DNA from 3 places in the Dactylosporangium cerinum genome. Region 3 is predicted to be linked to each of the others. Evidence: predicted binding sites of a transcription regulator. Region 3 holds the regulator's gene; each other region holds the start of a gene.
The links. The regulator HrcA, encoded in region 3, represses chaperone genes, less so after heat shock. The targets are predictions, from matches to a motif close to GGTTNGCACNCTCNNNNNGAGNGTGCNAACC.
Positions count from the first base shown of each region.

Region 1: groES (co-chaperone GroES) is a predicted target of HrcA. The motif match lies at 5,227-5,257, and genes of this name have one in related genera.
Region 2: groL (chaperonin GroEL) is a predicted target of HrcA. The motif match lies at 6,970-7,000, and genes of this name have one in related genera.

Region 1 is NZ_JBHSIU010000086.1:131,288-141,678, reverse strand. Features, by position in the region: gene ACFPIJ_RS49665 (helix-turn-helix transcriptional regulator) at 35-793, opposite strand; partial or broken gene ACFPIJ_RS49660 (WhiB family transcriptional regulator) at 974-1,339, shown strand; gene ACFPIJ_RS49655 (molybdopterin-dependent oxidoreductase) at 1,489-2,988, opposite strand; gene groL (chaperonin GroEL) at 3,098-4,738, opposite strand; gene groES (co-chaperone GroES) at 4,835-5,149, opposite strand; gene ACFPIJ_RS49640 (hypothetical protein) at 5,380-6,141, shown strand; gene ACFPIJ_RS49635 (class I SAM-dependent methyltransferase) at 6,145-7,290, shown strand; gene ACFPIJ_RS49630 (hypothetical protein) at 7,309-8,055, opposite strand; gene ybaK (Cys-tRNA(Pro) deacylase) at 8,073-8,552, shown strand; gene ACFPIJ_RS49620 (DUF1707 SHOCT-like domain-containing protein) at 8,555-8,884, shown strand; gene ACFPIJ_RS49615 (ABC transporter ATP-binding protein) at 8,941-10,391, opposite strand, start outside.
Region 2 is NZ_JBHSIU010000028.1:413,985-424,375, forward strand. Features, by position in the region: SAM riboswitch class I at 1-24, shown strand, start outside; gene thrC (threonine synthase) at 35-1,303, shown strand; gene ACFPIJ_RS24645 (GNAT family N-acetyltransferase) at 1,579-2,688, shown strand; gene ACFPIJ_RS24650 (helix-turn-helix domain-containing protein) at 2,677-3,183, opposite strand; gene ACFPIJ_RS24655 (MFS transporter) at 3,235-4,491, shown strand; gene paaN (phenylacetic acid degradation protein PaaN) at 4,586-6,259, shown strand; gene ACFPIJ_RS24665 (cold-shock protein) at 6,586-6,789, shown strand; gene groL (chaperonin GroEL) at 7,175-8,797, shown strand; gene ACFPIJ_RS24675 (dipeptidase) at 8,884-9,951, opposite strand; gene ACFPIJ_RS24680 (hypothetical protein) at 10,042-10,272, shown strand.
Region 3 is NZ_JBHSIU010000037.1:104,039-114,429, forward strand. Features, by position in the region: gene lepA (translation elongation factor 4) at 1-426, shown strand, start outside; gene ACFPIJ_RS27095 (NUDIX hydrolase) at 468-926, shown strand; gene ACFPIJ_RS27100 (GlsB/YeaQ/YmgE family stress response membrane protein) at 996-1,277, shown strand; gene ACFPIJ_RS27105 (phytanoyl-CoA dioxygenase family protein) at 1,602-2,522, opposite strand; gene ACFPIJ_RS27110 (VldE C-terminal domain-containing protein) at 2,670-3,563, opposite strand; gene ACFPIJ_RS27115 (enoyl-CoA hydratase-related protein) at 3,657-4,433, opposite strand; gene hemW (radical SAM family heme chaperone HemW) at 4,451-5,650, shown strand; gene ACFPIJ_RS27125 (DUF4870 domain-containing protein) at 5,695-6,261, opposite strand; gene hrcA (heat-inducible transcriptional repressor HrcA) at 6,448-7,470, shown strand; gene dnaJ (molecular chaperone DnaJ) at 7,503-8,627, shown strand; gene ACFPIJ_RS27140 (16S rRNA (uracil(1498)-N(3))-methyltransferase) at 8,732-9,430, shown strand; gene ACFPIJ_RS27145 (SDR family NAD(P)-dependent oxidoreductase) at 9,503-10,240, opposite strand; gene ACFPIJ_RS27150 (histidine triad nucleotide-binding protein) at 10,274-10,391, shown strand, end outside.

The sequences.
Region 1 (10,391 bases), on a different contig from region 3:
CGCGCGGGGTACCGACGCGGCATGGCTCGGAGCGCTAACTCACCAGACCGGCACGGAAGGCCGCCGCAACGGCGTGTGCCCGGTCGCGCGCTCCCAGTTTCCGGAACAGCCGGCGAGCGTGCGTCTTGACCGTGTCCTCGGAGACGAAGAGCTCCCGGCCGATCTCGGCGTTGCTCTTGCCGTCGGCCATGCCGCGCAGCACCTGCAGCTCGCGCTCGGTCAGTTCAACGCGGCGCCGCGGCGTCTCGCCGGGCACGTCGCCGCGCTGCTGTGGCACGCCGGCGCCCGCGACGCGCGCGCCTGCCATCCCGACCGCGGCCCTCGCGGCGCCGGGCAGCCCCCGGCCCGCCGGGAGCACCCCGCCGGCCGGCTGGGTCGGCGTGCCGACCCGCGCGGGCAGGACCGGGTCGCCGTTGCTGCGGCCGACCTGGCTGAGCACCAGCAGCACCGCCTTCGCGAGCGTCGTCACCGGGTCCGCCGTGTCGACCCGGATGACCGCCCTGGCGCCGGCGGCGATCGCCGCGGCCGCCGCGCGCGGCTCCTCCGTGCCGAAGAAGACCACCGTCGAGCCGGGCGACACCGCCAGGACACGGCGTGAGAACTCCGCACTGTCCGGCCGGGCCAGGGTCGGGTCGGCCAGCACCAGGTCCGCGGGCTGCTCACTGAGTCGGGCCAGCGCCTCGACCATCGTGACGGCGGTCCGCACCGCGTGTGCCACCCCGAGCCTGGCCGCGGCTGCGGCGACCGTCTGTGCCGCGACCTGTGTTCGCACACACACCAAAATCGTACGCACCGTCGTGCTCCTCTCTCTCAAAGAGAGAAACACGAAATGGCGAGATCTAGACGTGGTTTCGCCGCGATTGGCCTACGAGAAATTGACCGACGACATCCCGTTACCTGCGGCGGTCTCGCGCGTTGTACAGGGATTGTGCAGTTCGCGAATTCCAGTCCGCAAGCTAGGAAGGAGGGGCGAATGACGAATGTGACTCGACTGCCCGGCCCGATCGCGGACGTGTGGGACTGGCAGCGACTCGGCTTGTGTCGAGGGCGCGACAGCGCACAGTTCTTCCACCCGGACGGCGAGCGTGGCGCGTCACGCGGCCGGCGCGAGGCTGCGGCCAAGAACGTCTGCCGCGCATGCCCGGTCCGGGCGCAGTGCGCCGCTCAGGCGCTCGCCACCCGGGAGCCGTACGGCGTCTGGGGCGGCTTCAGCGAGAGCGAGCGGCTGCGACTGCTGGCCATCGGCTGGGAGGACAGCGCGGACCGCAGTCGCACGACGGTCGACGTGTCGCGCCTGGAGGCGAAGCTGGGGCTGCGTCCCTCGCCCCCGCCGGTGCCACTGCGCACGGTTCGCACCCATCCGGCGCCGAACGTGCCCGCCCAGCGCCGCCGCGCCGGCGCTGACCGCGCCCGCCCCGCCGCCAGGTAGCCCCGCTGCGCTGATCGGGCCCGGCCACCGGCCGGGCCCGCCTGCTGCCCGGGGGTGGGTCAGCGCACCTCGACCTGCACCGAGTGCCATCCCGTGGCACCGTCCGGGTCCGGTCGTGCCACCGCCTCGGTCTGCGTGTCGCCGCCGTTGTCGGTGGCCCGGACCGTCAGCCGGTGCTTGCCCGGGGTCGCCGTCCACGGCAGCGTCCACTGCCGCCACGTGTCGATCGACGGCACCGCGGCCAGCTTCGCCTCCTGCCAGGGCCCCTCGTCGACGCGGACCTCGACCTTGGAGATGCCGCGGTGCTGCGCCCAGGCGACTCCGGCGATCATGACCTGCCCCGCGGCCGGTTTGCCACCGTCGCGCGGGGTGTCGATCCGCGACTGGGTCTTGATCGGCCCCTCCCGTGCCCAGCCACGATTGATCCAGTACGCGTCGAAGTCGGCGAACGACGACAGCTCCAGTTCGGCGAGCCATTTCGTGGCCGACACGTACCCGTAGAGGCCGGGCACCACCATGCGGACCGGGAACCCGTGCTCGATGGGCAGCGGTTCGCCATTCATCGCGATCGCGAGCATCGCGTCCCTGCCGTCGCGCAGCAGCGCGGTCGGGGTGCCGGCGGTCCATCCGTCGACCGACCGGCTGACCACCTGGTCGGCGCCGGCCTTCGGGCGGACCTCGTCGAGCAGGTCGGCGATGCGCACGCCCTGCCACTTCGCGTTGCCGATGAGCCCGCCGCCGACGTCGTTGGAGACGCAGGCGAGCGTCACGTACCGCTCGATCATCGGACGCTTGAGCAGCTCCTCGAAGGTGAGGGTCAGCGGCCGCTCGACCCGCCCATGGATGCGCAGCGTCCAGTCCTCCGACGACACCTGCGGCACGACGAGGGTGGTGTCGATGAGGTAGAAGTCCTTGTTCGGCGTCACGAACGGGGCCAGGTCGGGCAGGGCGGCGTCGGCCTCCGGCGGGAGCGGCGCGGCCGTGTCGGGCGCCACCGGGATCCGCACCGAGGCGCGGTCGGCCTGGACCCCACGGCGGGTCGCCCACCAGCGGGCGGTGATCCCCGCGACGAACGCGGCGGCGAGGGTCCCACCGGCGGCGCGGAGGAAGAAGCGGCGCTCCTCGAACGTCTCGACCGGCGGCCGGACAAGCAGCCACCGCAGCACCCCGGCGCCGGCGGCGGCACCGATGAGGGTCGGCACGAACGCATACCAGGGCGCGTCGTGGCGGGTCATGGCGGCGGCGATCCCGACGAGGGCGAAGCCGGCGATGCCGGCATACCCGTACACCATCCGGCGGGTCGCGAGAATTCCGGCGACGGCGGCGAAGACGGCGAGGATCAGCAGCGTGCCGACCTGCAGCGCGATCTTGTCGTAGGTGTAGAAGACCGCCACCGCGAAGTCCTTGACGGACGCGGGCACCGAGTCGATCACGACCCCGCCGACGGATACGAGGGGGGAGGTGGTCGCGCCCGTCAGGATCGCGACGACCTCGGCGACGCCGAGGGACACCCCGGCGGCCGCCAGACCGGCGAGGGCGGCATTCCTACGAGTGAGCACGGCTCCAGTCTGCGCTGTGGATCATCACCCACCAAGGGCGGTAATCGATCCCTAATAACTGTGTGAGGGGCCCTTCACGCATGAAGGGCCCCTCACGATGTCGCGTGACTCAGAAACCGGGGCCGTGCGAGTGGCCGTGGCCGTGCCCGTGACCGCCACCGGCGGCGGGCTCCGGGGCGGCCGGCTTCTCGACGACCAGGCTCTCGGTCGTGAGCAGCAGACCGGCGATCGACGCGGCGTTGGAGACCGCGCTGTGGGTCACCTTGACCGGGTCGACGATGCCGGACTTGACCAGGTCGACGTATTCGCCGGTGGCGGCGTCGAGACCGTGACCGAAGTCGAGCCCGACGACCTTGCCGACCACGACGTAGCCGTCGAAGCCCGCGTTCTGCGCGATCCAGCGCAGCGGCTCGACGAGCGCCTTGCGCACGATCGAGACACCGACCTTCTCGTCACCGGTCAGGCCGAGATCGCCGTCGAGGACGGGGAGCACCTGGGCCAGGGCGGCGCCGCCGCCGGGGACGATGCCCTCCTGGACCGCCGCCTTGGTCGCGGAGATCGCGTCCTCGATGCGGTGCTTGCGCTCCTTCATCTCAACCTCGGTGGCGGCGCCGGCCTTGATGACCGCAACCCCACCGGCGAGCTTGGCGACCCGCTCGTTGAGCTTCTCCTTGTCCCAGTCGGAGTCGGAGGCCTCGATCTCCTTGCGGAGCTGCTCGACCCGCGCGGTGACCTCGCTCTTCTCGCCGCCGCCGTCGACGATCGTGGTGAGCTCCTTGCCCACGACGATGCGCCGGGCCGTGCCGAGGACCTCGGTGCCGACCGACTCGAGCTTGTAGCCCAGCTCCGGGGCGACGAGCTCGGCGCCGGTGAGGATCGAGATGTCCTGGAGCATGGCCTTGCGCCGGTCGCCGAAGCCGGGCGCCTTGACCGCGACGACCTTGAAGGTCTTGCGGATGGCGTTGACCACGAGGGTCGACAGGGCCTGGCCCTCGACGTCCTCGGCGATGATCAGCAGCGGCTTGTTGTCCTTGACGATCTGCTCCAGCAGCGGCAGCAGCTCCTCGATGGCGCCGATCTTCTGGGTGGTGACGAGGACATAGGTGTCCTCGAGCACCGCCTCCTGCGACTCCGCGTCGGTCACGAAGTGCGGGGAGATGTAGCCCTTGTCGAACTGCATGCCCTCGGTGACTTCGAGCTCGGTCGTGAGGGTGGAGCCCTCCTCGACCGTGATGACGCCGTCGCGGCCGACCCGCTCCATCGCGGAGGCGATCAGGTCGCCGATGGTGGCGTCCTGCGCGGAGATGGTGGCGACCTGGGCGATCTCGGTGTGGCTGGCGACAGGGGTCGCCTTCTCCTTGAGCGCCTTGACGACGGCGGCCGTCGCCAGGTCGATGCCGCGCTTGATGCCCGCCGGGTTGGTGCCCGCGGTCACGTTGCGCAGACCCTCGCGGACCAGCGCCTGAGCCAGCACCGTGGCGGTGGTGGTGCCGTCGCCGGCGACGTCGTTGGTCTTGGTGGCGACCTCTTTGACCAGCTGGGCGCCGAGGTTCTCATAAGGGTTGGTGAGCTCGATCTCTTTCGCGATCGTCACACCGTCGTTGGTGATGGTCGGGGCACCGAACTTCTTGTCCAGAACGACGTTGCGCCCGCGCGGGCCGAGCGTGACCTTGACCGTGTCGGCCAGGCGGTTGACGCCGTGCTCCAGCAGGTGGCGCGCCTCGTCGGAGAAGCTCAGGATCTTCGCCATGCGTGTGATGTCCCTTCAAAGGCGACACCGCCCCGGCCGCCAGCGCTGCGCGCACGGGTCCGGGGCGGTGGCCACTGCTCTACTTGTTGGTCTGGGTCACTTCTCGATGACCGCGAGGACATCACGGGCGGAGAGCACGAGGTACTCCTGGCCGCCCCACTTGACCTCGGTGCCGCCGTACTTCGAGTAGATGACGGTGTCGCCGACCTTGACGTCGATCGGAACCCGGTTGCCCTTGTCGTCGATACGACCGGGGCCCACAGCCTGGACGGTGCCCTCCTGGGGCTTCTCCTTGGCCGTGTCCGGGATGACGATGCCCGAGGCGGTGGTCGTCTCAGCCTCGTTGGCCTGGACCAGAATGCGGTCCTCGAGCGGCTTGATCGCAACCTTCGTCGCGGTAGTCACGGGCATACCCTCCTGGGGTATTGAATCTTGCGCTATCGAGTGCCCGGTGAAGCCGTCGTCGCGGGTGCCGGCTTCAGCCGGTTGGCTGGCACCCTCGACACGAGAGTGCTAATCGGAGGTTATGTCGCTGGCTAGCACTCCGTCAAGGAGAGTGCCAAACACGCCACGAATTCACCCGTCGTCGGCTACGCGACGGACCGCGGCGTGCACACCGCCGCCGATCTACGCTCAGCGGTATGAAGAGGCTGCTCGGCACGCTGATCGTCGCCCTCCTGACCGTGGGGTCTCTCACCGCCTGCGGCAAGAAGGACGGCGGGGGCACGCCCGTGGCCGCCACCAGCACCGGCCCCTCGGACTCCTCCGCGTTCGGCGAGAACACCAACGGCGGAGGCGCCTCCACCGCGGCATCCGACGGCGGCAACCAGAGCCCCGCCACGGACAAGAGCGCCGCGCCCACCTACCCGGGTGACGCGAAGGGCTACTGCCAGGCGGTCGTCACCGCGTGGACCAGGAACGACAGCGGCCGGATCAAGCAGCTCGCCGGCGCCGGCGCCGTGTCCAACTTCCAGTACATCGAAAAGGGCGCCGACACCAACTGGAAGTACGCGAAGAAGGACGGTTCCGACTGCATCCTGCGCAACGACCACGGCGACCAGCTCCAGGTCACGGTCGACGAGCAGAAGCTGGGCAAGCCGCAGGCCGTCACCGACGTCGTGATCGAGAAGACCGAGTACCCCTCGGACCCGTCCAGCTACGTGAACAACTTCATCAACGCCTGGTACAACGGCAACACGCAACGCATGGCGATCTACTCCAGCCACTCCATCGCGGGCAACTACGGTGGCAAGAAGGCCCCGCCGAACTGGACCGAGGGCCAGCCCAAGGAGGACAAGGGCGACTACTGGCTGGTGCACGGCTCGTCGAATGCCGGCGACAGCTATACCTTCAAGGTCAAGAAGAGTCTCGGCAAGGCCAACGGCATCCTAGGGATCTCATAACGCATGCTCGAACAGGCCCTGAAAGCCGCGGCGGCACTGCCGGACGGCGACCCCCTGGCGGCCGCGTCGGCGCTGCGGGCGGCCGGCTTCCCGCCGGACCTCGCCGCCACCGCGCTGACCCAGGTGGCGCTGCGACGCAAGGCGGTCGCCAAGTTCGGCGCCGACGCGGGCGTGATGCACTTCACCCGGGCCGGTCTCGAACAGGCGACCCGGGGTCCCGTCGCGGCCCGGCGGGCGGCCCGGCTCGCCGCCGCGGGCGCGACCAGCGTCGCCGACCTGGGCTGCGGCATCGGTGCGGACACCATCGCCTTCGCCCGGGCCGGCCTGCGCGTGCACGCCGTCGACGCGAGCGAGGAGACGGCCGCGACCGCGTCGGCGAACGTGCTCGCGTTGGGTCTTTCCCAGTTGGTACGAGTGGAGCCCCGCGACGCGGCATCCGTCCCGCTGGACGAGGTCGACGCCGTGTTCTGCGACCCCGCCCGGCGCACCTCCGGCGGGCGGCGGGTGTTCGACCCCCGCGCCTACTCGCCGCCGTGGGACTTCGTCGTCGGGCTGGCCGCCCGCGTGCCGATGACGGTGCTGAAACTCGCTCCCGGGATCGACCACGCGATGTTGCCGCCGGGGGCCGAGGGGGAATGGGTCTCGGTCGACGGTGACGTGGTGGAGGCGGCGGCGTGGTGCGGCCCGCTCGCGTCCGCTCCCCGGCGGGCGACCCTGTTCCAGGGTTCGTCGGTGGAGTCGCTGACGGGGAGCGGTTCGCTGGCCGCCCCGGTCGGACCGGTCGGAAATTTCGTGTACGACCCGGACGGTGCCGTGATCCGGTCGCACCTCGTCGCCGAGTTCGCCGCGACGGTCGGCGGCACCCTGGCGGACCCCACCATCGCCTACGTCTACACCGCGACACCGGTGCCGACCCCGTTCGGGCGCTGCTACGAGGTGCTCGACCAGCTGCCGGTCGCGTTGAAGCGGCTGCGGACCGCGCTGCGGTCCCTGGACGTCGGCGCGCTGACGATCCTCAAACGCGGCTCCGCCCTGGACGTGGAGGAGCTGCGCAGGTCGCTGCGGCTGTCGGGCACCCAGGCCGCGGTGATCGCCCTGACCCGGGTGGCCGGCGCGCCGGCCGTGCTCCTGCTTCGCAGAGTCCCCTGATCCAGGTCGCCGCCCGGGTCAGTAGAGCTGCTGGCCCAGGCGGCGCTGCAGGTCGATGAGGACGTCGTCGGCGAGGTCCTCCGGCGGGCGGCGCCCCAGCTGCTCCGTCAGCATCCGCCCCGACTCGCGGCACATGTCCCACGTGATGCGCTCATGCAGCCAGCGCAGCCACTCGACGACGTCGTTGATGAAGAACGCGATGATCTGCTCCGAACCCCGGACCCGCCGCTCCTCCCCCATCACCGTCAGCGCCGCCGCCAGCCGCCGCCGCGGGAAGTCGTGCCCGGCCAGGGCGTCGGCGAACACGTCCGCCCGGTGCCGCGGCGCCGTCGGCGCGACCGTCAGCTTCGGAAACGGCGGCTCCCCCGACGTCCACACCTGCGCGCTGCGCGGCACGAACTCCGGCTCGAGGACCACGTCGATCCGCGACGCGTGCCCCGGGTCGTCGACGGCGACAAGCACCCGCGGCTCCACCGAACTGACCTTCGTCACGAACCGCGACAGCCCCGTCGCCTCCTCCACACAGAACCGGGCGTCCGGCAGGTCCAGCACCCCGTCGAACACCAGCCGGCCGACCCGCGGCCCGGCCCCCTGCCACAACCGGACCCTGACCAGCCCGACCTGCGGCCGCGCCGCGACCCGCACGTGCCGGTCGGTCGCGGTGATCGGCCCGTCACCGTCGAACACGGACATGTCACGGCCGCTGGTGGCGCCCAGGAAGATGTGCCCGTAGCCCAGGTACATCTGGACGGCACCGATCTGCATCTCGCTATTGTGGGCCAGTGGCGAGCAAGGGCACCCCGGCGACCGCACTGTTGGCGCGGCAGAAGATCGCGTTCACTCCGCACACCTACGAGGTCGACCCCCGGGCTGCCTCCTACGGCGAGGCAGCCGCGGCGGCCCTCGGCGTCGAGCCGTCCCGCCTCTTCAAGACCCTCGTCACCACCATCGACGGCCAGCTCACGGTCGGTGTGGTGCCCGTGTCGACGTCCCTGGACCTCAAGGCCCTGGCCGCCGCCGTCGGCGGCAAACGCGCCGCGATGGCCGAGCCCGCCGCCGCCGAACGCGCCACCGGCTATGTGACGGGCGGCATCTCCCCGGTCGGCCAGCGCTCCCGGCTCCCCATCGTCATCGACGCGTCGGCTTCCGGACTGTCCACGATGTACGTCTCCGGCGGCCGCCGCGGCCTGCAGATCGAGCTCGCCCCCGACGACCTCGTCCAGGTCACCGGTGCCGTGCTCGCCGACATCGCGGCCCACTGATCATGCCCACGGCTGACGACGACCGCCGGCTCGGCCCGCTGACCATGCGCGCCTCGGACGAGGACCGCCAGCGCGTCATCGAGGCGCTGGAGCACCACACCCAGCTGGGCCGCCTCACCCTGGACGAGTTCGCCGACCGCTGCGACACGGTCCTCGCCGCGAAGACCCTCGACGACCTGCGCGCCGCCACCCACGACCTCCCGGCGCTGCCACCCACCCCGGCGGCGACTGCCGGCAGCGAGGCCGCCAACGACCGCCACGTGCTGCTGGTGTTCGCGATCGCCCTGATCGCCGCCGTCCTGCTGGGCCTGGTCTACGCCGCCTTCCACTGACCCTCTCCGTGATCCGGAAGACCTTGGGTGGTCAGGAGTACCCAAGGTCTTCCGGATCATGAGAACTGGTGGTCGGTCCCGTGCCAGGAGCGCCACAGGGCGGCGTACGCCCCGTCGGCGGCGACCAGGTCGTCGTGGCTGCCGAGTTCGGTGATCCGGCCGTCCTCCACGACCGCGACCCGGTCGGCGTCGTGGGCGGAGAAGAGCCGGTGCGCGATCGCGATCACCGTGCGTCCTTCCAGGGCGCCGGCGAGGGAGCGTTCGAGGTGCCGGGCGGCCCGCGGGTCGATGAGGGACGTCGCCTCGTCCAGGACGAGGGTGTGCGGGTCGGCGAGGACGAGCCGGGCGAGGGCCAGCTGCTGCGCCTGCGCCGGTGACAGGGGCGGCTCGCCCAGCACCGTGTCCAGCCCGTCGGGCAGGGCGTCCACCCAGTCCAGGGCGTCGACGGTGGCGAGGGCCCGGCGCAGCTCCGCGACCGGGGCCGAGGGCCGGGCGAGGACGAGGTTGTCGCGGACGGTGCCGAGGAAGACGTGGTGTTCCTGGGTGACGAGGGCGACGTGCCGCCGTAACGAGGCCAGCGGCAGGTCAGCAAGAGCAACGCCGCCGACGGTGACCGTCCCGGCGCCAGGGGTGTAGATGCCCGCGAGGAGGCGGCCGAGGGTGGACTTGCCCGCGCCGGAGGGGCCGACGATGGCGAGCCGCTCGCCGGGGCGGATCTCCAGGTCGACGCCGTGCAGGACGTCGCGGCCGTCGACGTACGAGAATCGCACGCCCCGAGCCACGATCCGTTCATCAGTGAACGCCGGCGGAGCGTCGGCGGCGGGCACGGGAACGGACTGGACGCCGACGATGCGGGCGAAGGAGGCCAGGCCGACCTGCAACTGGTCGAACCAGGACAGGACCCGGTCGAGCGGGTCGATCAGGGCGACGAAGTACAGCACGGCGGCGGTGACCTGGCCGACGGTCGCCCACCCCTCCATCACGTACCAGCCGCCGGCCACGAGGGTGACGGCGCCGGGCAGGACGTAGCCGAACTCGGTGAGCGGGAAGAAGACGGTGCGCAGTTTCAGTGTGTACAGGTTGGTGCCGTACACGCCGCGCAGGTGCTCCTGGGTGCGCTGCACCCGCCGGTGCCGCAGGCGCAGCACGTCGACGGTGCGGGCACCCTCGACGGTCTCCGCGAGGCCGTCGGTGAGCTGGGCGAAGGCGGCGCTGGAGGCCAGGTAGCCGGCGGGGGCGCGGCGGAAGTACCACACGGAGCTGGACCACAGGACCGGCACGGCGATGAGGGCGGGCAGCAGCAGGAGCGGCGACAGGATGGCGACGGCGCCGAGGGTGAGCAGGACCTGCAGGACGCCGATGACGACCTCGGGCAGGGCGAAACGGACCGTGCTGGAGGTGCCTTCGACGTCGCGGGAGGCGCGGGTGAGCAGGTCGCCGGTGCCGGCGCGTTCCACCGTGGACGGTGGGACGGCGAGGACCCGGTCGACGAACTCCTCGCGGAGGG
Region 2 (10,391 bases), on a different contig from region 3:
CCATGCACCTGGGGAAGATGAGAGGAAGGCCTCCATGACCTCGACGCTCAGCGTCTTCACCGACTCCCCCGCCCGCCACCTGGTGTGCCGTGGCTGTGGCGCCCAGTTCCCGCTCGCTGCGCAGCACGCCTGTTACGAGTGTTTCGGTCCCCTCGAGGTGGGCTATGACGCCGAGGCGCTCGCCCGGGTGACCCGGGAGCAGATCGAGGCGGGCCCGCAGAACATCTGGCGCTATGCGCCGCTGCTGCCCGTCGGCACCGACCCCGCCAGCCGCGTCACCCTCGACCCGGGGCTGACCCCGCTGGTCAAGGCTGATCTGCTGGCCAAGGAGCTCGGCATCACCGGGCAGCTGTGGGTGAAGGACGACTCGGCCAACCCGACCCACTCGTTCAAGGACCGGGTCGTCTCGGTGGCGTTGACCGCGGCGAAGGCGCTGGGCTTCACCCGCTATTCGTGCGCCTCCACCGGCAACCTGGCCAACTCGGTCGCCGCGCACGCGGCGCGGGCCGGGGTGCCGTCGACCGTGTTCATCCCGGCCGACCTGGAGCCCGGCAAGGTCGTCATGAGCGCCGTCTACGGTGGCGACGTCGTGGCGATCGAGGGGTCCTACGACGACGTCAACCGGCTGTGCTCGGAGCTGACGGAGACCGACGAGTTCGAGGACACCGCGTTCGTCAACGTCAACGTCCGGCCGTTCTACGCCGAGGGGTCCAAGACCCTGGGCTATGAGGTCGCCGAGCAGCTCGGCTGGCGGATCCCGGCGCAGGTGGTCATCCCGATGGCCAGCGGCGAGCTGCTCACCAAGATCGACAAGGCGTTCAGCGAGCTGGTCGAGATCGGCCTGGTGCCCGACACGGAGTGGGCCGTGTTCGGCGCACAGTCCGCGGGCTGCAACCCGATCGCGGTGGCGCTGCACAAGGGCACCGACGAGATCGTCCCGGTCAAGCCGACGGGCATCGCCAAGTCGCTCAACATCGGCGACCCGGCCGCGGGGGTCTACGCGCTGGAGTCGGTGCGGCGCACCGGCGGCTGGATGGAATACGTGGACGACGAGGAGATCCGCGCCGGCATCGAACTGCTCGCCCGCACCACCGGCGTCTTCGCCGAGACCGCCGGCGGGGTCACCGCCGCGGTGCTGAAGAAGCTGGTCGAGTCCGGCAAGCTCGACCCGGCGAAGGAGACGGTCATCTTCAACACCGGCGACGGGCTGAAGACCCTCGACGCGGTCGCCGGCACGGTCGGTCCGTCGCACCGGGTGAAGCCGTCCCTGAAGTCCGTGCGCGAGGCTGGGCTTTTGAGCTGATGGCTGATTTTTTCGCGCAACCGGCCGGCATCGGTAACGCTCGGTGTCGGTCCGGCTGCGTTTGAGAGAGCGCTTCCACGCTCGGACGAGGGCGGACTCAGCCGATTGACGGACCTGACCGCGACGGATAGTGATTGCGGTCGAGCCGAGCGTTTCGAAGCCACCCTGTGAGGGACTTGACGACCTCAGGACCGCGCGCCAGGATGCTCGATGCGGGAGGACGTGTCGCCGCGAGGCCCGGACCCTGGTCCAGGCCCGCGACCACAGCACCGGAGGTGCTGGCGAGCGTCCTCTCGACCAATTTCCGGGCCGGCATATATCTGTTGTCGGGCCGCGCGCCGGTGGGCCACGCTGGCGGCATGACCCAGGACCTGCGCATCGTAGAGCTGGACGTCGATGACCCGACGGCAGTCGAAGCGGCCTTCACCGTCGGCAACGAGGCGATCCTCGCGGACCTGCCGGACCTCCCGCCGAACTGTCGCGCGGAGCACGAGGTGCGGGTCCGCCTGCCGATGCCGGGCGCCGAGCGGCACATCTTCCTGGCCTGGCGCGGCGATGAGCCCGTCGGGCTGGTCCAGGCCGACCTGCCGGTCTACGACAATCTCGGCAAGTCGTTCCTCGACATCCTGGTCCTCAAGGAGCATCGCCGGCAGGGTGTCGGGCGCGCGCTCTACCGGCACGCCGTCGACTTCGGCCTGGCCAGGGGCCGCACCTCGGTGATGGGCTTCAGCGTGATCACCGACCTGGGCGGCGCGCCGATCGGCTCGTCCGCGCCGTTCGCCGCGGCGACGGGTCTGGAGAACAAGCTCATCGACGTCCGCCGCCGGCTCGACCTGTCGACCGCAGACGATGCCGAGCTGGACCGTCTCCTCGCCGGGAGCTGGCCGAAGGCGGCCGGCTACTCCACGGTCCAGTGGGGCAACCGGCCACCCGAGGAGCTGCTCGAGGACCTGGCCCTGCTGGACAGCTCGTTCCTGGACGAGGCGCCGAAGGGTGATCTCGACTTCGAGGCGGAGAAGGTCGACGTCGATCGCCTGCGCCGCACGTACGAGACGCGGGCGCACTACGGTGCCCGCGCGTACGAGACCGGTGTCATCCACGACGCGTCCGGCAGGCTCGTCGCCTGGAGCGCGCTGCGGGTCGCGAAGTCCGTCGACTGGCACGCGTGGCAGCTCGTCACGCTGGTCGACCCCGCGCACCGCGGGCACCGGCTCGGCATGATCAGCAAGGTGGTGAACCTGCGGACGATGCGCGCGCAGGAGCCGGCGGTGCGGATCGTCGACACCTTCAACGCCGAGGTCAACACGCACATGATCGCGATCAACGAGGCGATGGGGTTCCGCGCCATGGACCGCTGGGCGAACTGGCAGGCCTCAGTCGCGTGAGCGGTCCTCGTACATGGCCAGGAAGATCGAGTAGGGCCGGCCGTGGGTGCGGTCGCGTTGGGCGTACTCGTCGAGCAGCGTCTCGAAGCGGTCCTGCAGCTCCTGCCATTCCTCCGGGGTGAGCCGCAGGCCGAGGCGCGCGAAGTTGACCGCGTCGACCTGGTTGCCCAGCAGCGCGAGCTCCTGCTCGAACGCGTCGAGCATGGCCCGGTTGGTGTTCGCCTCCTGGTCGCCGAGGCTGAGGTTCCACGACTTGGTCGTCGACAGGTAGGGCACCTCGCGGACGCCGCGCGGCCCGCGGCGCTCCTCCTGTGGCACCAGGAACCCCGTCGCGACCAGCGTCCGGACGTGGTGCAGCACGGTGGCCGGGTTGGCGTCGAGGCGCCCGGCGATCTCCTTGTTGGTGAGCGCCCGGTCCAGGCAGAGCCGGATGATGCGCAGGCGGACACCGGAGGCGAGTGCCTTGGCCTCCGCGTCGGTAGCTGGTCGCTGCATCGTTCGATTCTACCGATTGACTTTTCCCAATCGGTCATTGACAGTGGGCTGGTGAGACTCGGACTGCTCCGCGATCGCGACTTCCGGTTGCTGTTCACCGCCGACACCATCAGCCAGGTCGGCACGCAGGTGACGCTGCTGGCGCTGCCGTTGGTCGCGGTGATCACGCTGGACGCCACCGCCCTGGAGGTCGGGGTCCTCGCCGCTTGTGAGACCGCCGCCTTCCTGCTGGTCGGCCTGCCCGCCGGCGCACTGGTCGACCGGCTCCGCCGCCGCGGGACGATGATCATGGCCGATGTGCTGCGGGCCGTCCTGCTCGCGTCCGTGCCACTGGCCTGGTGGATGGACCAGCTCCACATGCCGCAGCTGTACGTGGTGGGCCTGCTCTGTGGCGTGTGCACGGTCTTCTTCGACGTCGCGTATCAGAGCTACCTGCCGTTCCTGGTCGGCAAGGAACACCTGGTCGAGGGCAACGCGCGGCTCGAACTGGTCCGCTCCACCTCGCAGATCGGCGGCCCGACCGTCGCCGGCGGCCTGATCAAGCTGCTCGGCGGCCCGCTCGCGATCGCCGCCGACGCGGCCAGCTACCTCGTCTCCGCGCTGGCCCTGTGGCGGATCCGCAGGATCGAGGAGCGCCCGGTCCGCAAGGCCGACGCGCACCTCGGCCGCGAGATCATGGAGGGCCTGAAGTTCGTCCTGAGCAACCGCCTGCTGCGGGCGATTGCGATGTGCACGAGCACCGGCAACTTCTTCGGATCGATCATCAACGCGATGCTCATCATCTATCTGGCCCGCAACCTCGCCCTGTCGCCGGCGGTCATCGGCCTGTGGTTCAGCGTCACGGGCCTGGGCGCGCTCGCCGGCGCGTTCCTGGTGAACCCGTTCGTGCGCTGGTTCGGCCAGGGGCCGGCAATGTGGATCTCGATGCTCGGCGCCGGGCTCGGCCTGCTGCTCGTGCCGCTCGCGCAGGCCGACTGGCGGCTGTGGCTGGCCGCGTCCGGATATGTCGTGTTCGGGATCGGGGTCGTCGTCTACAACGTGACCCAGGTCAGCTTCCGGCAGGGCATCACCCCTGACGACCTGCTCGGCCGGATGAACGCCACGATGCGGTTCATCGTCTGGGGCACCATGCCGATCGGCGGGCTCGTCGGCGGCGCGCTCGGCCACTGGCTCGGGGTTCCCGAGACGCTGTGGATCGGTTGCGCCGGATCACTGCTATCCGTATTGCCCCTCGTTCTGTCACCCTTGCGGAAGCTCCGCGAGTTGACGTCCGCACCCTCCGCGGGCACGGAGGTGGTGCGGAAGTAGGCCGATCTTGCGGTTGTGACGGGTTGCGTGGTTCCAGTCGCGGCTTCCGGTCACAACCGCAAGATCGGCGCTTCCCGAATGGCAGGATGGCGACATGGAGAACCCACACCCCATGTTCACCACCCACACCGACACCCTCGAGCGGGCGCTGACCGCGATCGCCGAGCGTGCGTACTGGTCGGCGTACCCGGAGTCGCCCAGCCCCCGCGTCTACGGCGAGCACGCCGCGGCCGACGGTGAGGCAGCCTTCCGCGCGTACCTCGGCGCCGACTTCCCGCTCAAGGACCAGCCGTCGATCACGGACTGGGTCGCGACCGAGTCCTCGCCCTTCGGCATCCCGCTCGACGTGCGGTATCCGCACCTCGACGTCGACGGCCTGCTCGCCGCCGCCGCTGCGGGCCTGCCCGCCTGGCGCGACGCCGGACCACAGACCCGCGCCGGCGTCTGCGTGGAGATCCTCGCCCGGCTGCACTCGAGGGCGTTCGAGCTGGCCAACGCCGTCCACGCGACCACCGGCCAGGCGTTCGTCATGGCGTTCCAGGCCGGTGCCCCGCACGCCTTCGACCGGGCGCTCGAGGCGATCGCCTACGCCTACCGCGAGATGATCCGCACCCCGGCGACCGCCACCTGGGAGAAGCCGGCCGGCAAGGGCGAGCCGCTGCGGATGAGCAAGACCTTCCACATCGTGCCCCGCGGCGTCGCCCTGGTGATCGGCTGCAACACGTTCCCGACCTGGAACTCGTTCCCCGGCCTGTTCGCGTCCCTCGCCACCGGCAACCCCGTCGTGGTCAAGCCGCACCCGGGTGCGGTGCTGCCGCTCGCGATCACCGTCAGGATCGCCCGCGAGGTGCTGGCCGACGCCGGCTTCGACCCCAACCTGGTGCTCCTCGCGCCCGAGGCGCCGGGGGAGGGCCTCGCCAAGACCCTCGCGCTGCGCCCCGAGGTGCGCATCATCGACTTCACCGGCTCGACCGAGTTCGGCGACTGGCTGGAGGACAACGCCCGCCAGGCCGTCGTGTACACCGAGAAGGCCGGCGTCAACACGATCGTCGTCGACTCGACCGGCGATTTCGCCGGGATGTGCCGCAACATCGGCTTCTCGCTGCTGCTGTATTCCGGCCAGATGTGCACGACGCCACAGAACGTCCTGGTGCCCTCGGGCGGCATCGACACCGAGGACGGTCATCGCTCGTTCGACGACGTCGCCGCCGGGATCACCGCCGCGGTCGCCGCACTGACCCGCGACCCGGCCAAGGGTGTGGAGCTTTCCGGCGCCATCGTCAATGAAGGCGTCCTGCACCGGTTGGAGAAAGCCCGCACGGTCGGCACCGTGCTGTTGGAATCGTCAGACGTTACGCATCCGGCATATCAAGACGCGACCGTCCGCACGCCTCTCATCGTGCGACTCGACGCGGCTGCCGAGGCAACCTACGGCACTGAGTGGTTCGGTCCTATTTCGTTCGTTGTCGCAACCGATTCGACCGCCGGCAGTTTGCGGATCTTCGCCGACACGGTCGGCAAGAAGGGCGCATTGACGGCTTCGGTGTATTCGACGTCAACCGATGTGCTGGACGCGATGGAAGAGGCCGCCCTCCAGGCCGGCGTTCATCTGTCAGTCAACCTTACCGGCGGCGTCTTCGTGAACCAGTCGGCCGCGTTTTCCGACTTCCACGCCAGCGGCGCTAATCCCGCCGCCAATGCCGCGCTCACTGACGGTGCCTACGTGGCCAGTCGCTTCCGCGTGGTGCAGTCGCGCAGGCACGCCTAGTCGGGGCCCTGCCGGCGCGCGGCCGCGGCCCGGTCCCGGGCTTAGTCGGGGCTTAGTCGACTGGCGATGTCTGCGCCGGCAGGAAACCGTCAAGAAGGCGACTCGAAAAGGTCCCATCGGGAACCTTTTGCGTGCGCATGATTCGTGACCTTGCTGTCCGATTTGGGGCTGTCGGGCCTCGGGTTATCTCGTGTACCGTCCGTTTCGGTCGTCGATCCTCGCGCCGGTGCCACCCCAAGGCCCGGCGTGCCCGGCCGAGGACCTCAAGGCTGGTCCCCACAGCCAGCCGGATTGAGCAAGAGGGACCGAAGTAGAGGAAGTGCACCGTGGCACAGGGCACCGTGAAGTGGTTCAACAGCGAAAAGGGCTATGGCTTCATCGCGGTCGACGGGGGACAGGACGTCTTCGTCCACTTCTCCGCGATTGAGATGGATGGCTACAAATCGCTGGAAGACGGACAGCGCGTCGAGTTCGAGATCGCGCAGGGCCAGAAGGGCCCGCAGGCGGAGAAGGTCCGTCATCTCGCCTGAGACATCGTCTGGATCCACCCCGCCGGGGCACCGTTCTCATTTCTGAGAAACGGTGCCCTGCGTCTATTCCGGCATTGTTCGTGCCATTCATGCCTGGTTTGTAGCTGTTTAGGGCGCTTCGACCACCCGGGCCGTCACCTCGGGTTTGCTTGCACTCGCACGGTCAGAGTGCTAAACAGGAGTTGGCACTCGCGTCAGGTGAGTGCCAACGGTCGGGGCGGTGCAGCGCCTGGGCGCGCGAGCGTCGAGGAGCTGGTCGTCGCGGGCTCATCCGGCCCGACCACCGGGGATCCCACTGGGTCCTTGAAGGTGCGAAAGCAGGCGGTGAGCCGCCGGCCCCACGTGGGTCGAGGCGTAACCGGAGTGTCCAGGAGGACAACGCCGAATGGCCAAGATTATCGCGTTCGACGAGGAAGCGCGCCGCGGCCTCGAGCGGGGCATGAACACCCTCGCCGACGCCGTCAAGGTGACGCTGGGCCCCAAGGGCCGCAACGTCGTCCTCGAGAAGAAGTGGGGCGCGCCCACCATCACCAACGATGGTGTGAGCATCGCCAAGGAGATCGAGCTCGAGGACCCCTACGAGAAGATCGGCGCCGAGCTGGTCAAGGAGGTCGCGAAGAAGACGGACGACGTCGCCGGTGACGGCACGACGACCGCGACCGTCCTCGCCCAGGCGCTGGTTCGTGAAGGTCTGCGCAACGTCGCCGCGGGTGCGAACCCGATGGCGCTGAAGCGCGGCATCGAGGCCGCCGTCGCGTCTGTCGCGTCGGAGCTGGCCAACCTTGCCAAGGACGTCGAGACCAAGGAGCAGATCGCTTCCACGGCCTCGATCTCCGCCGGTGACTCCACGGTCGGCGAGATCATCGCCGAGGCGATGGACAAGGTCGGCAAGGAAGGCGTCATCACGGTCGAGGAGAGCAACACCTTCGGGCTCGAGCTGGAGCTCACCGAGGGCATGCGCTTCGACAAGGGCTACATCTCGCCGTACTTCGTGACCGACACCGAGCGGATGGAGACGGTCCTCGACGACCCCTACATCCTCATCGTCGAGTCGAAGATCTCCGCGGTGAAGGACCTCCTCCCGGTGCTGGAGAAGGTCATGCAGTCCGGCAAGCCCCTCGCGATCATCTCCGAGGACGTCGAGGGCGAGGCCCTCGCGACTCTGATCGTGAACAAGATCCGTGGCACGTTCAAGTCCGTCGCCGTCAAGGCCCCGGGCTTCGGTGACCGCCGCAAGGCGATGCTCACTGACATCGCGATCCTGACCGGTGGCCAGGTCATCTCCGAGACCGTCGGTCTCAAGCTGGAGAACGCGACCGTCGACCTGCTGGGCAAGGCCCGCAAGGTCGTCATCACCAAGGACGAGACCACGATCGTTGAGGGCTCCGGCGACGCCGACGGCATCAACGGCCGGGTGGCGCAGATCCGGGCCGAGATCGAGAAGTCGGACTCGGACTACGACCGGGAGAAGCTGCAGGAGCGGCTGGCGAAGCTCGCCGGCGGCGTCGCGGTCATCAAGGTCGGCGCGGCCACCGAGGTCGAGCTCAAGGAGCGCAAGCACCGCATCGAGGACGCCGTTCGCAACGCGAAGGCGGCCGTCGAAGAGGGCATCGTCCCCGGCGGTGGCGTCGCGCTCGTGCAGGCCGGCAAGTCGGCGTTCGACAAGCTGGACCTCGTCGGCGACGAGGCCACCGGCGCGAACATCGTCAAGGTCGCCCTTGACGCGCCGCTGCGCCAGATCGCCGTCAACGCCGGCCTCGAAGGCGGCGTCGTGGTGGAGAAGGTCCGCAACCTCGAAGCCGGCTGGGGCCTCAACGCCGCCACCGGCGACTACGTGAACCTCCTGGCCGAGGGCATCATCGACCCGGCCAAGGTCACCCGCTCGGCCCTGCAGAACGCCGCCTCCATCGCGGCGCTCTTCCTCACCACCGAGGCAGTGGTCGCGGACAAGCCGGAGAAGACCCCGGCGCCGGCGGGTGCGCCCGGCGGCGGCGACATGGACTTCTGAGTCCAGGTTTCTCGTCGAGAAGGGCAGGCCCGGTCGGGTCTGCCCTTCTTGCTGTCTCTTGCTGTCCATGGGGTGTCCGCGTCTTGTCATCCGCAGGTGTCGCGCAGGACTCGCAGGGTGTTGTCCCAGCCGAGTCGTCGCAGGTCCGGGTCGGACCAGCCGCGGGCGCGCAACTCGTCGAACAGCACCGGATACGCCGAGACGTCCGCCAGGCCGTCGGGCAGCACCTCCGTGCCGTCGAAGTCACCGCCGATGCCGACCGCCTCGACGCCCGCGACGTCGCGGACGTGCTCCACGTGATCGGCGACGTCCCGCACACTCGACGGCGGGCACGGGTTGGCGGCGATCCACTCCCGCTGGAGGCGCTCGAACTCCGGTGAGCCGTACTCGGCCGGGATGGCGTCCTCCACCCGGTACAACTCGTCGCCCCACCGCCGGCAGGCCTCGTTGAGGAAGAACGGCACGAACGTCACCATCACCACCCCGCCGGTGTCGCGGACGCGGGCCAGGACGTCGTCGGGGACGTTGCGCGGATGGTCGCACAGCGCCCGGGCGGAGGAGTGCGAGAAGAACGCCGGCGCGGTGGAGACGTCCAGCGCCGCGTGCATCGTGCTCGTCGCGACGTGGGACAGGTCGGCCATCATGCCGAGCCGGTTGAGCTCGCGGACCACCTCCACGCCGAACGCCGACAGCCCGCCGACCCCGGGTGCGTCGGTGGCGCTGTCGGCCCAGTTCGTGTTCCTGCCGTGGGTGAGGGTGAGGTACCGCACGCCCAGCCGGTGCAGGCTGCGCAGCACGCCGAGCGAGTCGTCCAGGCAGTGCCCGCCCTCGGCGCCCAGCAGCGACGCGATCCGTCCACCGGCGGCGATCCGTTCGACCTCGTCGGCGTTCGTCGCGATCGCCAGGTCCTCGGGGTGCGCCTCGACCAGCCGCCGGACCAGGTCGACCTGCTCCAGCACCTTGACGGTCGCGGCGGACTCGGGGCCGCCGCACGGGACGTACACCGACCAGAACTGCGCCCGCACGCCGCCCTTTCTGAGCCGGGGGATGTCGGTGTGCAGGCCCGTGGCGCTCATCTCGGCCGGCAGCCCTTGCATCCGCAGGCGCCAGGCCAGGTCGTTGTGGCCGTCGATGACGGGTATCGCACCGCTCATCCCAACGACTCTAAGGGTGAAATGCCGATTTTGCCCGCATCACGTGAAGGGTCCTCATATGGTGGGAGCGGCCTACACGAGGGGGAAGCCATGGGTAAGTCAAAGAAGAACAGCAACTTCGACAGCCGCGGCATGCACCGCAGCGAGGACGACCTCGGCTACATGGACCCGGACCGCTCCGACGACATGACCATCACTCCGGACACGGACATCGCGGGCCAGTCGGCGGCGACCGCGAGCACGGCCACGATGCAGGCGAAGAAGCTTCAGCAGGAGCAGACCAGCCTGCAGGACAAGCGCGCCAACCAGCCCGACCGCTGAGTTTGTGGCTGCTGCTGGTCCGGTCGATCTGCTTGGTCGTTCGGCTGTTGAGACGGCATCGGCCGCCCGTGGCACGACGGGGGATCACGGGGCGCCGATGCGACGTGTGCGGGGCAGGA
Region 3 (10,391 bases):
TACGCCAGCCTCGACTACGAGCCCAGCGGTGAGCAGGCCTCCGACCTGGTGAAGGTCGACATCCTCCTGCACGGTGAGCCGGTGGACGCCTTCAGCTCGATCGTGCACAAGGACAAGGCGTACAACTACGGCGTCACGATCGCCGGCAAGCTGCAGAAGCTCATCCCGCGCCAGCAGTTCGAGGTGCCGATCCAGGCCGCCATCGGCAGCCGGATCATCGCCCGCGAGACGATCCGCGCCATCCGCAAGGACGTCCTCGCCAAGTGCTACGGCGGTGACATCAGCCGGAAGCGCAAGCTGCTGGAGAAGCAGAAGGAAGGCAAGAAGCGGATGAAGATGGTCGGCCGCGTCGAGGTGCCCCAGGAGGCGTTCATCGCCGCGCTGTCGACGTCGGACGCCCCCGCCGGGGACAAGTCGAAGAAGTGAGGCACTGCCCCCGCTGCGGGGCGTCCACGGACGCTCCGCCGGTGGCGTGTGCCGCCTGCGGCTACGCCGTCTTCGTCAACCCCCGCCCGACCGGCACCGCCATCATCTTCGACGACACCGGGCGCTTCCTGGTGATCCGCCGCGCCCGGCCGCCCCAGCAGGGCTGGTGGGACCTGCCGGGCGGCTTCTGCGACGGCTGGGAGCACCCGTCCGACGCCGCCGTCCGCGAGGCCCGCGAGGAGCTCGGCGTCGAGATCCGCCTCGGCGCCTTCGTCGGCTCGTGGATCGGCACCTACGAGTTCCAGGACGAGCCGCTGCCAGTCCTGGATTGCTTCTGGCTGGCCCGGCTGGCCCCCGGCAGCACCGCCATCACCCTCGACCCGGCCGAGGGCACCGAACACGCCTGGGTGCCGTTGTCCGATCCGCCGCCGCTCGCGTTCTCCACCATGGAATCGGCGATACGTGAGGTTCGTCAATCGTCCGGGCGTTTGATCCCCTGATGGCACGGGCAATAAGAGCGCAACCGCAACTGCAAGAACCCCCTGGTTGAGGCTCTGAAGGAGGACACCGTGACTGTCACCGGAATCATCACGGCATTGATCGTCGGCCTGATCGTCGGCGCGCTCGGCCGGCTGGTCGTCCCCGGCCGTCAGAACATCCCGATCTGGCTGACCATGGTGATCGGCGTGGTCGCCGCCCTGCTCGGCACCGTCATCGCGAACGCCATCGGCGTCTCCACCGACACCCCCGGCGTCGACTGGGGTGAGCTGCTGATCCAGGTGCTGGTCGCCGCCGTCGGTGTGGCCCTGGTGGTCGGTGTGGCGGGTCGCGGTCGCCGCAGCAGCCTGTAACTTCCCGCACCGCGGAAACGGCCCCCAGCCTCCCCGGACTGGGGGCCGTTCGCTGTGCCGGTGCGGGTCCGTCGCGGGCTTGTTCACGACCGCAGGTCGTGTCGCGGCCGTCCGCGGCCGCGGGCCTGTCACGACCGCAGGTCGTGTCCGCGCGACTGGAAGCGGACCTGGCAGGGAGGCCGTTCACGGCCGACCGGTCGCTGACGGGAGCGACGGTCGTGCCCACGACGGACCGGAGCCATCCGCATGAGCAGCAGACACATGCCGAAGAGGTCGTGCACCCCACGTGGGCACACGACCTCTTCGGCGGAAAACGGTGCGGGGCTAGCGGAGCCAGGGGACGGAACGGTCGAGCAGGCCGCGCGTCTTGAGCTCCTTGCGCAGCGGGATCTCCTCGTCGATGTAGCCGTTCCAGTTGATGCCCCAGTAGTTGGCCGTGTGCGTGGCCTCGCCCAGCAGCTGGCGCTGGACGGGGGTGCGGTTGGCCCACCACTCGCCGTCGTAGTCGATCGGCATGTCGTCGAGGTTGCGGATCCACCGGTACGTGTACCCGACGAAGAGCATCTTGCGGGTGACGTCGGAGTAGTTCGGCGACCGGGAGTGCCAGAGGCGGCGGTCGAAGATGAAGCAGTCGCCCGGGTTGGCCGTGATCTCCACGGTGCCCTCGGGGTCGGGGTTCTCGATCGTGGTGTCCGCGGGGCGGGGCAGCGAGTTCCACAGGTGGCTGCCCGGGATGACCTTGGTGGCGCCCCGGCCGGTCTCCGAGAGGTCGGAGATGACATAGCCGATCTTCAGCGAGAACATCGGCCGCGGCAGGTTGGGGTCCATGGTCTCCGGGTCGGAGTTCTGCCGGTAACCGTCCTGGTGCCAACCCCACGAGGGGGCCTCGGTCATCGCCGCGGGCGGGGTGATGTCGAGGTGGTTGTGGTGCGTGTAGATGTTCCAGCCGGCCAGGCCCCACATGTACGGGAAGAGCGTCGGCTGGGTCAGCAGGTGCCCGAAGAGCTCGTCGCGGTTCAGGAAGCCCAGCAGGTGCAGCGTCCCGTCCTTCTTCAGGCTGCTGGAGCCGGCCGCCTGCTCCTCGGCGTAGACCCGGTCCATGGCCGCTTCGAGCTGCGCGCGGTGGTCTTCCTTCAGAACGTTGCGGACCAGCAGGAAGCCCTGATCCAGGAATTCCTTGCGGTCAGCCTCGCTGATCGGCTCATAGCCGGTCAGACCGCCGTAGTCGGGTGCAGCGGACGTCATGTCCTCCCCTTACTTTCGTCAACCAGGGAACGACCGATGGTAACGCGAGGTGTACATGGGTCCGACTCCGGAGTTGGCCTCCGGACAGTGCGCAAAAGCCGCCCGAACGGCCGACAACCTGCGGGTCGTGCGCGACGTCAAGGTCTGTCAGTAGACCTCGGCGACGACCTGTCCGGCTGCGGTGCCGCCACGCTGCGTGACCTGGGTCCATCCACCGCTCTTGGCGGTCCACTCCATGTCGTTGAAGGCGACCCGCTTGACGCCGTGGTCCTGGGCGTGTGCGACCAGCCAGTGCGCGTACTGCCAGCCGGTCTTCTGCTCGCGGACCTTGAGCGCGACGCCGACGAGGTCGGCGACGTCGGCGGTGCTGACGTTGTTGCCCCAGTCGAGTTTGACGCCCGCGGTGAGGGTCTTCGCGGCCTCGACGCCGTGGCTGGTGGACTCGGTGACGGTGCAGGCGACCGCGCTGGTGGCGTCGCCGCTCAGCGCGCGGGCCATGATCTCCGACTCGTCGACCCACTTCTCGTAGGCCTCGGGGTGGGCGCTGCGCTGGACCTCCTGCGCGGCGTCGGTGACCCGCATCTTCTCCCAGCCCTTGACCTTCAGCAGGGCGGTGTAGAAGGCGTTCGCGGCGTAGCGCGGGTCGGCGATCTGCTCGGGCTTGCCCCAGCCCTGACTGGGCCGCTGCTGGAACAGGCCGATCGAGTCGCGGTCGCCGCCGCTGAGGTTCTCCAGCTTCGACTCCTGCCAGGCGGTGGCGAGGGCGACGACCAGCCCCCGCTGCGGCACCCCGCGGCGCAGGCCGACGGCGGTGATGGTCGCGGCGTTGGCGACCTGCTCCGCGTCGAGGGGGACCGAGGTGTCCGTGCCCGAGGAGGTGCCCGCGGTGACCGAGGCGTTGCCGGCGTTGATGATGCAGGCGTGGCCCGGCGGCAGCAGCTGCGGCAGATGTTCGCTGATCCGCTGCACGAGCACGTAGACGGCAACGGACGCGACGACGGCGAACACCGCCAACCCCGCCAGCACATGTCGTGTACGCATCGTCACCTCCTCGTCCTGAGAACTCGACCAGCGTACGTCCCGCCCGCCACAGGATTCCCGGGTTGCACGCGGGGTCCAGGCGAGTTGGACCGTTCAGTTGAGGCCGTCAGGGATCCAGTTTGGGTCTCTTTTGTCCCGGAATGCCGTGATTCCCTCGATTCCCTCCGCTGAACCGAAATACTCCACCGAGAGCGTCGTCATGGCCGCAACCTCGTCACGGAACGTGTCGGCTTTCTGCCGCCGCAACAGCGCCTTCGTGCCGCGCAGCGCGCCCGGCGCACCCCGCACCAACGCCGCGACGAACGAAGCGACCGCCTCGTCGACCTCGTCGGCCGGGACAGCCGCCGTGACCAGGCCGATGTCGCGGGCCCGGGCGCCGTCGAAGGTGGCGCCGGTCAGGAACAGCTCGCCGGCGGCGCGCGGGGAGAGCCGCGGCAGCACCGTGGTGGAGATCACTGCCGGGATCACGCCGATGCGCACCTCGGAGAATGCGAAGGTCGCGTCGAGCGAGCACACCGCGAGGTCCGCGGCGGCGATGAGACCCAGACCGCCCGCCCGCGCCGGCCCGGTCAGCCGCGCGACGACGGGTTTCGGCCCCTCCCAGATCGCGGTGAGGACCTCGCCGAGCCGGTTGATCGGCGGCCGGCCCGACCCGAACGCGGCCGCGGTCTCCTTCAGGTCGGCCCCGGAGCAGAAGACGGGGCCGGTGTGGGTGAGCACGACGACCCGCACCGCGTCGTCCTCGGCGGCGGCGGCCAGGGCCGCAAGGAGCTCCTCGATCAGGGCCGTCGACAGCGCATTGCGGTTCGAGGGGCTGTCGAGCGTGACCGTCGCCACGCCGTGCGCCGTCTGTGACCGAACGAGTGGCATGCGGGCACACTAGTGAAATGCCCGGAACACTGCCAGAAGGCGAGCCGATCCCGCGCGACGGCGCGCTGCCCGACGGGGTCGCCGACGCGGCGGGGGAGGCCGGGTTCGGGGTCTACGTCCACGTCCCGTTCTGCGCCACCCGGTGCGGATACTGCGACTTCAACACGTACACCGCCGACGAAGGCGTGCTCAGCGCCGGCTACGCGGAGCAGGTCCTCGACGAGCTGGCCCTCGCGGCGAAGGTGGTCGCGCCGCCCCGGGTCGACACGGTCTTCTTCGGGGGTGGCACGCCGACGCTGCTGCCGCCGTCGGAGCTGGGCCGCATCCTGGACGGCATCGACCGCACCTGGGGCCTGGCCGGCGACGCCGAGGTGACCACCGAGGCCAACCCGGAGTCGGTCGACGCGGCCGGCCTGCGCGAGCTGCGCGCGGCCGGGTTCAACCGGATCTCGCTCGGCATGCAGTCCGTCGCGCCCGGGGTTCTGGCGGTGCTCGACCGCCGCCACACACCGGGCCGCCCCGCGGCCGCGGTCGCCGAGGCGCACGCCGCCGGCTTCGAGCGCGTGAATCTCGATTTGATCTACGGTACGCCCGGCGAACGGCCCGCCGACTTCGCCGAGTCGTTGCGCACGGTGATCGACTCCGGGGTCGATCACGTCAGCGCCTACGCGTTGATCGTCGAGGACGGCACCCGGCTCGCGGCCCGCATGCGCCGTGGTGAGCTGCCGTTCCCCGACGACGACGTCGCCGCCGACCGCTATCTGGCCGCCGAGCAGGCCCTCACCGACGCCGGCATGACCTGGTACGAGGTGTCGAACTGGTCCCGTGACTCGCCCTGCCGGCACAACGAGCTGTACTGGCGCGGCGGCGACTGGTGGGGCCTCGGCCCCGGCGCGCACAGCCACGTGCGGGGCGTGCGCTGGTGGAACGTGAAGCACCCGCACACCTACGCGGCCCGCCTGGCCGAGGGTGCCTCGCCGGGCCACGCCCGTGAGGTGCTCACGGCGGCCGAGCGGCTGTTCGAGGACGTGCTGCTGCGGATCCGGCTGTCCGACGGGCTGCCGATGTCCGTGCTCGACCCGGCGGGGCTGGACGGCGCGCGCCGCTGCCTGGCGGACGGCCTGCTCGACGCCGCCGCGTTCGACGCCGGCCGGGCCGTGCTGACCCTGCGCGGGCGGCTCCTCGCCGACGCGGTCGCCCGGGACCTGACCCCATGAGAAAGGGACGGACCGTGATGGTCCGTCCCTTCAGCGGGGGGTTGTTACTTGATGAAGCGGTAGGTCATCGGGTAGCGGTACAGCTCGCCGCCGTTGGCCTTCATGCCCGCGATGATCGCGAACACGATGATGATGATCCACGGCACGATGAGCGTGAGGCCGAACGTGCACACCGAGAGCAGGGCACCCACGAACAGGATGATGCCCCACGTGATGTGGAAGTTCAGCGCCTCATTGGCGTGGGCCTTGACCGTGGGCGACTCGTTGCCCTTGACGAGCAGCGCGATGAGCGGGGCGATGAAGCCGATGAAGATGCCACCGAAGTGGGCGATCAGGGCCCAGGTCTTCTCGTCGCTGTTGGCGTAGCCGACCGGACCGGCGCCCGGGTAGCCACCCGGCTGCTGGTAGCCGTACTGTCCCGGCTGCTGGTAGCCGCCGGGCTGCTGGTAACCCTGCTGGTAGGCGTTCGGGTCCTGGTAGCCGCCACCGCTGGTGGGCGGTGGGTAGCCGCCGCCACTGGTCGGCGGATACTGTGCCCCGCCCGGCGTCGAATAGGGGTTGTTGGGGTCGTGCGGAACGCCGTACTCCCCGGGGCGAGGTGGTTCACTCATGGGGGCCACGGTAGGGGTACCGATCAACTATGGCCAGCGACGCGGCATGACTTCTTTTGGACAAACTTTACGCAGACCAGCGCAATAGCGGCGGTTCGCACACATGACGATCATTCCGTGGGCGGCGGGGGCGACGTAGACTGGCACTCGCGAAGTGGGAGTGCCAGTTCTTTTGAGGGGGTGCGTATGGCTCTCGACGAGCGCAAGCTCGAGGTCCTGCGCGCCATCGTCGAGGACTATGTCGCCACCCAGGAGCCCGTCGGCAGCAAGGCCCTCGTCGAGCGGCACAACCTGCGGGTCTCACCGGCGACCGTCCGCAACGACATGGCCGTCCTCGAGGAGGAGGGCTACATCCGGCAGCCGCACACCAGTGCCGGCCGGGTGCCCACCGACGCCGGCTACCGCCTCTTCGTCGACAAACTGTCCCGGGTCAAGCCGCTGAGCCCCGCGGAGCGCCGGGCCATCGAGCGGTTCCTGATCGGCGCGGTCGACCTCGACGACGTCGTGCACCGCACCGTCCGGCTGCTCGCGCAGCTCACCCGGCAGGTCGCCGTCGTGCAGTATCCGAGCCTGTCCCGCGCCAGCGTCCGGCATTTCGAGCTGGTGCCGATCTCCACCACCCGGCTGATGGTGGTCATGATCGCCGAGACCGGCCGGGTCGAGCAGCGGCTCGTCGACCTGCCCGGCCCGATCCTCGCCGACGACGTCACCGAGCTGCGCCGCAGGATCAACGAGAAGCTGGTCGGCAAGCGCCTCGTCGACACCCCGCCCCTGGTCGAGGCGCTCGTCGAGGAGGCCGCGCCGAGCCTGCGCCCGCCGATGACCGCCCTGTCGACGGTGCTGCTGGAGACCCTGGTGGAGCGCACCGAGGAGCGGATCGCGCTCGCCGGCACCGCCAACCTGGCCCGCGGCGGCCTGCTGGACTTCCAGGGTTCGCTGCGTCCGATCCTCGAGGCGCTCGAGGAGGAGGTCATCCTGCTCAAGCTCTTCGGTGAGGTCGAGCCGAGCATGACCCGGGTCCGCATCGGCGACGAGAACGAGATCGAAGACCTCCGCAGCGCCTCGATCGTGGCGACCGGCTATGGGCCGGGCTCGATCGTCGTGGGCGGCATGGGTGTGCTGGGGCCGACCCGGATGGACTACCCCGGCAACATCGCCACGGTGCGTGCCGTGGCACGCTACGTCGGCGATCTGCTGGGACAAAGTTGAACCTCATGGACGAGTCAGGGGCATAAGACTCAGTGGCGAAGGACTACTACGGGATTCTCGGTGTCAAGCGGGACTCCACGGCCGATGAGATCAAGCGCGCCTACCGGCGGTTGGCGCGCGAGTTCCACCCGGACGTCAATCCCGATCCCGTGGCACAGGAGAAGTTCAAGGAGATCAACGCGGCCTACGAGGTGCTGTCCGACCCGCGCAAGCGGGAGATGGTCGACCTCGGCGGCGATCCTCTGGCGCCCGGTGGCGGCGGGGGCGGCCCGCAGGGCGGCGCGTTCGTCGGTTTCCAGGACATCATGGACGCGTTCTTCGGCACGACCGCCAGCCGTGGGCCGCGCCCGCGGATCCGGCCCGGTGCCGACGCGATCCTCCGTCTCGACCTCGACCTGCACGAGACCGCGTTCGGCGTCGAGGCGCCGATCACGGTCGACACCGCGGTCGTGTGCGCCACCTGCACCGGCGCCGGCACCGCGCCCAACACCCACCCGACGACCTGCGAGATCTGCGGCGGCCGTGGCGAGGTCCAGTCGGTGCAGCGCACGTTCCTCGGCCAGGTCGTCTCGGCCCGGCCCTGCTCTGCCTGCCAGGGCTTCGGCACCGTCATCCCGCACCCGTGCGCGACCTGCGGCGGCGACGGCCGGGTCCGCACCCGCCGCACGCTGACCGTGAAGATCCCGTCCGGGGTCGAGGACGGCATGCGCATCCGCCTCGCCCAGCAGGGCGAGGTCGGCCCCGGCGGCGGCCCTCCCGGCGACCTGTATGTCGAGATCCACGAGCGCCCGCACGACGTCTACTCGCGCAAGGACGACGACCTGCATTGCCGGGTCACCGTCCCGATGACCGCGGCGGCGCTCGGCACCCGGCTCACGATCAAGACCCTCGACGGCGAGGAGACGGTCGACGTCAAGGCCGGCACCCAGCCCAACCAGACCCTGCGCATCCGCGGCAAGGGCGTCCCGCACCTGCGCGGCGCCGGCCGCGGCGACCTGCACGTCCACCTCGACGTGCGGACCCCGACCCGGCTGGAGCCGGAGCAGGAGAAGCTGCTGCGCGACTTCGCCCGCACCCGCGGCGAGGAGGTCGCGGAGCTGTCCAAGCAGGGCGGCTTCTTCTCCCGCGTGCGCGACGCCTTCAATGGTCACGCGTGAGGGTCCGGAGCGCAGAGGAGGGCACTCACGCGTGTGTGTTCGGGTTTGGTGTGACCGCGTGAGGGTCCTGAGCACTCACGCGTGTTCTGGCCCGGCGTGACCGCGTGAGCCTTCCGCTCTTCCTGGTTCCCTCCTTACCGTCTCCGGATTCCCGGTGGCGGCTGGACGGGCCCGAAGGTCATCACGCGGCCAACGTGCAGCGGCTCGCCGTGGGGGAGTCGCTGCTGTTGTCCGACGGGCGCGGCGGCCTGCTGCTCGCTGTTGTTGCGGCCGCGCACAAGGGCGCGCTGGATCTCGACCTGTCCGCTCCGAGTTTCGTGCCGGCGCACGACCCGCAGATCACCGTCGTGCAGGGGATCGCCAAGGGGGACCGGGCGGAGCTGGCCGTGCAGCTCATGACCGAGCTCGGCGTCGACCGGATCGTGCCGTGGCAGGCGGCCCGCAGCATCGCCCGGTGGAAGGACGCCAAGCCGGTCGAGAAGTGGCGCGCCACGGTCCGCGAGGCGGTCAAGCAGTCCCGCCGGGCCTGGCTGCCCGAGGTCACCGACGCGCGGACCACGAAGCAGCTCGCCCTGACCGGCACGGTGCTGCTGCTGCACGAGGAGGCGTCGGTGCCGCTGTCGACCGTCCCGCTCGCCGGCGACATCACGCTCGTCGTCGGGCCGGAGGGTGGGATCGCCCCGGAGGAGCTGGCCGCGTTCCCGGACGCGGTGCCGGTCCGGCTGGGCCGTGAGATCCTGCGCACGTCGACCGCCGGTGCTGCCGCGCTGGCCGCTCTGTCGGTCCGCCTCGGCCGCTGGTGATGCGCGGCGTCCGGTGACCCCTTCGGGTCGTCCGGACCGGCGGCGGTGTGGGACCACCGACGACCGGAGGCGTCACCGGAAATACGACGCACCGTTCAGGTCGAGCACGGCGCCCGACGACCACTCCGAACCCGCCAGGAACAGCACCGCCTCCGCGACCTCCTCGGGCCGCGCGACCCGGTTGAACGGGCTCTGCGCCCGGATCGCGGCGCCGTCCCCGGCATCCATGATCGCGTTGCCCATGTCGGTGGCGACGAACCCCGGGGCGACCGCGTTGACGGCGATCCCGCTCGGCGCGAGCGCGAGGGCGAGGGACTGGGTCAGCGAGTTCAGCCCCGCCTTCGCCGCGCCGTAGGCCGGGTAGAGCGGTTCGCCGCGGTACGCGCCGCGGGAGGACACGTTGACGATCCGGCCACCCTCGCCGAGGTGCCGGGCCGCGCACCAGCAGACGTTGGCCGGGCCGGTCAGGTTGGCCGACAGGGTGTGCTGCCAGGCCGCCTGCCAGGCCGCGTAGTCGTCGGAGAGGATCGGGTGCTCGACCGCGACCGCCGCGTTGTTGACGACGACGTCGAGGCCGCCGAGGGAGAGCGCGGCGCCGTCGACGAACGCCCGCACCGCGGCGGGGTCCGTCAGGTCGCCGGAGACGATCACGTGCCCCTCGCCGGGCAGGCCCGCCCGCACCTTCTCCGCCAGCTCCGCGGAGTCACGGTGGTGCACCGCCACGACGTCACCCCGCTCGGCGAACGCCCGCGCGACCGCCTCGCCGATTCCGCGGGATGCCCCTGTCACCAACACCTTGCGTCCAGACATGGCAGCACCCTACAAGCCGAATACGATGCGACTGTGACTGATGACTGCCTGTTCTGCCGCATCGTCGCGGGGGAGATCCCGGCGACGGTGGTCCACGAGACCGACGACACCCTGGCGTTCCGCGACATCGGGCCGAAGGCACCGGTGCACG